2 regions of the Pseudomonas sp. NPDC087358 genome follow, and region 1 is predicted to be linked to the other one. Evidence: predicted binding sites of a transcription regulator. Region 1 holds the regulator's gene; the other holds the start of a gene.
What was found. Region 1 encodes FliA, which starts transcription of late flagellar genes. Its sites were predicted from a motif close to CTAAAGTTTNNNNNNNNNNNGCCGNTAA; they were not measured.
Positions count from the first base shown of each region.

Region 1 (3,263 bases):
CCGGATCGGTGCTCAGGAGCAACTCAAGACACTGGGGCGTATCCTCAATGTGCCGGTGACGCATGTCGATCCGGGGCAGTCCCTGGCGCAGGCGCTGGAGCCATTGCTGCGCAAGCGCGTGGTGCTGATCGATACCGCAGGCCTTCAGGCCAGCGATCCGGCACTGCGTTTGCAACTGGAAAGCCTGGCCGGTCGCGGCATCAAGGCGCGCAATTACCTGGTGTTGGCCACGACCAGTCAGAAACAGGTGCTGTCGGCGGCCTATCACAGTTACAAGCGTTGCGGTCTGGCCGGGTGCATCCTGACCAAGCTGGACGAAACCGCAAGCCTGGGCGAAGTGCTGAGCCTTGCGGTGACACACGAATTACCTGTGGCCTATCTGACTGATGGCCCACGGATACCCGATGATCTGCATCTGCCGCGTCGACACCAGCTCGTAAGCCGAGCCGTGAGTGTGCAGATGCAGGAGGAGCCTAGCGAGGAAGCGATGGCGGACATGTTTGCGGATCTTTATCACAGCCCCGGCAAGCGTGCGGGCTAGGTTAAGGAAAATGACAGTGGAATATACCTGCATCGGTGGTCTGCCACGCATTGTTCACACAGTGAACGTGCAGCCCGAAATGTGGCTTGGGTCTGAGCAAGACAAGGTAAAAAATTAACATGGGCAGCATGCATCCCGTACAGGTTATCGCGGTCACCGGTGGCAAAGGTGGCGTAGGCAAGACCAACGTGTCAGTGAACCTCTCGCTGGCCCTGGCCGAGCTTGGGCGTCGCGTCATGTTGCTGGACGCCGATCTGGGTCTGGCCAATGTCGACGTACTGCTGGGGCTGACCCCCAAACGCACCCTGGCGGACGTCATCGAGGGTCGCTGCGAGCTGCGCGATGTCCTGTTGCAGGGGCCGGGCGGCGTGCGCATCGTACCGGCGGCTTCCGGCACCCAGAGCATGGTTCACCTGACCCCGGCGCAGCACGCAGGCTTGATTCAGGCGTTCAGCGACATCGGCGACAACCTGGATGTGCTGGTGATCGACACCGCTGCCGGGATCGGCGAGTCGGTGGTCAGTTTCGTCCGCGCCGCCCAGGAAGTGTTGCTGGTGGTGTGCGACGAGCCGACCTCGATTACCGACGCCTATGCCTTGATCAAGCTGCTCAACCGCGACTACGGCATGAACCGCTTCCGGGTGCTGGCCAACATGGCACAGAGCCCGCAGGAAGGGCGCAACCTGTTCGCCAAGCTGACCAAGGTCACTGACCGGTTCCTCGACGTGGCCCTGCAATACGTAGGCGCCGTGCCGTATGACGAATGCGTGCGCAAGGCTGTGCAGAAGCAGCGTGCGGTGTATGAAGCGTTTCCCCGTTCCAAATGCGCGCTGGCGTTCAAGGCCATTGCGCAGAAGGTCGATACCTGGCCACTTCCGGCGAACCCGCGTGGTCATCTTGAATTTTTCGTTGAACGCCTGGTTCATCAGACCAGCGCAGGGCCAGTGTCATGACAGCAAGCGGCTATCGCATGTACAGCAAATCATCCAAAGATTCCCAGTATGAGCTGATCGAGCGTTATGCCCCTTTGGTCAAGCGCATCGCTTACCATTTGCTGGCGCGTTTGCCGGCGAGTGTGCAGGTCGAAGATCTGATTCAGGCCGGGATGATCGGCCTGCTTGAAGTGTCGACCAAATACGATTCCACCAAGGGTGCGAGTTTCGAGACCTACGCGGGTATTCGTATCCGCGGCGCAATGCTCGATGAAGTGCGCAAGGGGGACTGGGCACCGCGCTCGGTTCACCGCAACACACGCATGGTCAGCGACGCGATTCGTGCAATTGAAGCAAAAACCGGCCGCGACGCTAAAGATCACGAGGTTGCTGCCGAACTTCAATTGAGTCTCGATGATTATTACGGGATTTTGAACGATACCTTGGGCAGTCGCCTGTTCAGCTTCGACGATCTGTTGCAGGACGGCGAGCATGAGGGACTGCACGAGGACGGCGCGAGCCAGTCGCTCGAACCGTCACGTGATCTGGAAGACGAGCGCTTCCAGAGCGCATTGGCGGACGCCATTGCCAACCTGCCCGAGCGTGAACGCCTGGTGCTGGCGCTGTACTACGACGAAGAGCTCAACCTCAAGGAAATCGGTGAGGTCCTGGGTGTCAGCGAGTCGCGGGTCAGCCAGCTGCACAGCCAGTGTGCCGCACGCCTGCGGGGACGGTTGGGAGAGTGGCGGGCGCGTTGATGCATCGGGCGCAGACCGTGGTGTCTGCGTGCTGGATGCAAGACCGGCTTGCAAGATGTGTGGGAACGCAAAAGTGACAAGGCAGGAGCCGGTCGAATCAGGTCTTCAACAGGTCCGGTTCCGCTGTGCTCATGCCCGGTTTCTTCGAAAGACCCCCTCGTTTTCGTGTAACCGGTGTGTTGTGCCGGTATTGATTGAACGCGCGTCCAGGTGCTGGGCGCGTTAAAGACTGCTTGGAGGTCGAATTGGACAAGAACATGAAAATCCTCATCGTTGATGACTTCTCAACGATGCGGCGGATCATAAAAAACCTGTTGCGTGACCTTGGGTTCACCAACACGGCCGAAGCGGATGACGGTACCACCGCATTGCCGATGCTGCAGAGCGGCGCTTTTGACTTTCTGGTGACTGACTGGAACATGCCTGGCATGTCTGGCATCGACCTGCTGCGTCAGGTGCGTGCCGACGAGCGTCTGCGCAGCCTGCCGGTGCTGATGGTGACCGCCGAAGCCAAGCGCGAGCAGATCATCGAAGCAGCTCAGGCCGGCGTTAACGGCTACGTGGTGAAGCCTTTCACCGCCCAGGTGCTCAAAGAGAAGATCGAGAAGATATTCGAGCGCGTCAATAGCTGATGTCCGCTGCGAGGGCGCTATGGATTCCAAAGATTCGACGATGGGTGACTTTGAGTCGACCCTGAAGAAACACGCGCAAGAACTGGTCGACAGCCTCGAAAAAGGCAAGTTCGGCGAGGCCGTGCAACTTATCCATGAGCTCAATCAGACCCGCGATCGCGGCCTGTATCAGGAAGTTGGCAAGCTGACGCGTGAACTGCACAGTGCGATCGTCAATTTTCAGATTGACCCGCACATGCCGCAAGCCGAAGAAGTGTCCCAGATCACCGATGCCACCGAGCGCCTGTCGTATGTTGTCAGGCTGACGGAGGGTGCGGCCAACCGCACGATGGATCTGGTGGAACAGAGCACGCCGCTGATGAACGGCCTGAGCGCCGACGCCAAGGCGCTAAGCGTCGAT
Region 1 covers NZ_JBJDOA010000003.1:88,289-91,551, forward strand. Annotated here, with positions in the region: gene flhF (flagellar biosynthesis protein FlhF) at 1-541, shown strand, start outside; gene fleN (flagellar synthesis regulator FleN) at 661-1,494, shown strand; gene fliA (RNA polymerase sigma factor FliA) at 1,491-2,231, shown strand; gene ACI2KS_RS07270 (chemotaxis response regulator CheY) at 2,489-2,863, shown strand; gene ACI2KS_RS07275 (protein phosphatase CheZ) at 2,883-3,263, shown strand, end outside.

Region 2 (3,263 bases), on a different contig from region 1:
AGGCGAATTGTAGCTCAGCCATCAGCCATTGCGATGGCTAAAGGTAGTCAGGGCTTTCTCGATGCATTGCCCGGTTTTGCCGAACGCCTGGACGCTGACTTCCGAGAACGGTCCGCCGCCCTGATCAGCGATCACCAGCATGATCACGCGACCATTGCTGGCCAGCGAGCGGATCAGCAGGTTCTCGCCGCTGAACAGGCCGCGCAACTGCGCGGGCAGCAAGGCCGAGAACTGCGCATTGTTGGCGGGCGTCAGGCGCAGTTGCGTGGCTTGCGCCAACAGTCGCTGCAACACCGTGCTGTCTTTATAAGGAATGAGCAGTGCGGCGGCGGATTTGTCCACACCGGCAATCTGATGCACCCGCAGGCTATCGCTCTTGCGATCGATCATCAGCAGTACCGCCCGTTGCATGCCACAGGCCAGCAGCGCATCACGCGCGCAGGTGGTCAGGTGCATGGCATTGGTGAACAGGCTCGGCTCCTTCAGCAGATCGCCGCAGTACTTACGCCAGGTCTGTAATGCCTCGGCCGATGGGGGTGGCGCTGGCAGCAGCCCTTTATGCACTCGGCGTGCATCCCAGGGCCAGAGCAAGGCTTCTGCCGGGTGCCAGACACCGGGCGCTGCATGCTGGCGCGCACTGGCGGCAGCGTTCTGATGCACCTGTTGCTGCAGGTCCATCAATGGCTGTTGCAGGTAAAGGCTGGTCAGTAATTGCCAGCGCAGGTTGTGCGGCGTATCCCAGGCTTGTTGTGCCGACAGCGCCAGGCCGTTGGCCAGCAGAATGGTGTTGGCTGGCTGATTGAGCCAGCGCTGCAGCGGCAGGTCAGCATCCAGGTGTTGCTGCTGCTTGATCGGGTCGGCTTCTTCGTGGGCGATGCGCAACACCTTTACCAGATTGCGCTGTTCACCGATCAGCAAGCTATAGCCCTGAGTCACCCAGATCGGCAGCCGCCAGTGTTGCGCCAGGGCCTGACACAAGTGCACCAGGCGCACGCCAAACAGGGCTTTTTCCACGACCTTTGCCGATTCACCCTTATGGATCACCCGCAGTTCCCATTCTTCCAGCAGCTTGGGGTGCGCCAGCGCCATGGGCCACAACGGCGCGAGAAACAGCAGGCTGCCCAGATGGATGTCCTGCCACAGCCTGGCCAGTTGGTTGGCGAACAGGCCGTAAGCCTGCTGCGTGGCGTGCTGGCTGACCAGCTGCAGCTGGCGCAGCGCCACCGGGATGTTTTGCAGCTCGACGCTGGGCAGGCGTGCCAGCAGGGTGGCGGTGCGCGCCAGCCCCAGTCTGTTCAGCGCAACCTCCAGGCTTTCGGCAGGCTCGGCCAGACCGCTGCTGTGAACGTTGGCTTCGCGCAGCACGCTCAGTACCAGCGCAGGGCTGTCCTGCATCAGGTCGGCAATCTCGCGCAACGAGCGGCGGCTGTCATTGAGGGCTGCGTTGACTCTGGCATGGGCGAGGGCGGGCACGGGCAGGGCAATGCCGTCCAGCTGCTTGATCCAGTGATCGAGTGTCTGCGGAACGGGGAGCGATGAGGCTTTATCTGATGGCATTAACAAGGCCCGTACGGCTGGGAGGTTTAGATCGACGTCCAATGATGGCATCATGCCGGCCTTCGCGCTGCTGCACCCGAGCCAGACGCCAGACAGGATTTTCGCCTGTTTTGACTATAGTCTGGCGCACTCATGCCGATAAGTAGAACAAGAGTTTTGAACGCTTCTCGCACAATGACCATGAACCCGACTCAGTAAAGTATTTCTACCTATGGCAAAAATTATCGGCATCATCGTCGTTTTCGCGAGCGTCCTCGGCGGATACGTACTTTCCCACGGTCAGATCGCGGCCCTGATCCAGCCTTTCGAGGTGATGATCATCGGCGGCGCGGCGCTGGGTGCTTTTCTGCAGGCCAACCCGGGCTACATGACCATGCTGGTCATCAAGAAATCCTTGAAGATGTTCAGCTCCCGGTTCACCCATGGCTATTACCTCGAAGTGCTGGGCCTGGTGTACGAGATCCTCAACAAGAGTCGTCGCGAAGGCATGATGGCCATCGAAGGCGATATCGAGGAGCCGGAAAACAGCCCTATCTTCGCCAAGTACCCTGGCGTGCTGAAAGACACCCGCATGATCGCGTTCATCTGCGATTACCTGCGCATCATGTCCTCGGGCAACATGGCTCCCCATGAGCTGGAAGGCCTGTTCGACATGGAATTGCTCAGCATGAAGGAAGAGCTTGAGCATCCATCCCACGCGGTGACCGGTGTGGCGGACGCCATGCCCGGCTTTGGTATCGTTGCGGCGGTACTGGGTATCGTGGTCACCATGGCGTCCCTGGGTTCGGGCGACAAGGCGGCCATCGGCATGCACGTAGGTGCGGCACTGGTCGGTACCTTCTTCGGTATCCTCGCGGCGTACGGCTTCTTCGGCCCGTTGGCCACTTCCCTGGCACACGATGCCAAGGAAGAAATGAATGTCTACGAATCGATCAAGGCGTCGCTGGTGGCATCGGCCTCGGGCGTGCCGCCTTCGCTGGCCGTCGAGTTCGGTCGCAAGGTCTTGTATCCGGCGCACCGCCCCAGCTTCAGCGAGCTGGAACAAGCTGTCCGCGGTCGTTGATCCATGGAAAATAATCAGCCAATCATAATCAAGCGCGTCAAGCGCTATGGTGGCGGGCACCACGGCGGCGCCTGGAAAATCGCTTTCGCCGACTTCGCGACGGCCATGATGGCGTTCTTCCTGGTGCTGTGGCTGATGTCTTCGGCCACCCCTGAGCAGTTGATCGCCATCGCCGGCTATTTCAAGGACCCCGTCGGTTTCTCTGACAGCGGCTCGCCGTACGTCATCGACCTGGGCGGCTCGCCGGAGATGTCGCCTGACCAGACCCTCAACCCTGAAGTGAAATCCACCCCCGCGCCAGACAAGGTGCCGGTGGATGCCGACAAACAGGATGCGGCGGCCGAGCAGGTCGAGCAGGAGCGTCTGGAGATGCTGCTGCAGGAGTTGCAGAACAAGGTCAACGAGAACCCGCAACTGGCCAAGTTCAAGGACCAGATCCTGTTCGAGATCACTCAGGACGGCTTGCGCATCCAGATTATGGATGCCGAGAACCGGCCAATGTTCGACATCGGCAGCGCGCGTCTGAAGCCTTACTTCGAAGACATCCTGCTGGCCATGGCCGACACCATCAAGGCGGTGCCGAACAAGGTCAGTATCAGCGGCCATACAGACGCAACGCCTTACGTCGGCAACAATGGTTTCG
Region 2 covers NZ_JBJDOA010000006.1:241,205-244,467, forward strand. Annotated here, with positions in the region: gene ACI2KS_RS16300 (HDOD domain-containing protein) at 22-1,557, opposite strand; gene motA (flagellar motor stator protein MotA) at 1,769-2,620, shown strand; gene motB (flagellar motor protein MotB) at 2,624-3,263, shown strand, end outside.
Region 2: motA (flagellar motor stator protein MotA) is a predicted target of FliA. The motif match lies at 1,672-1,699, and genes of this name have one in related genera.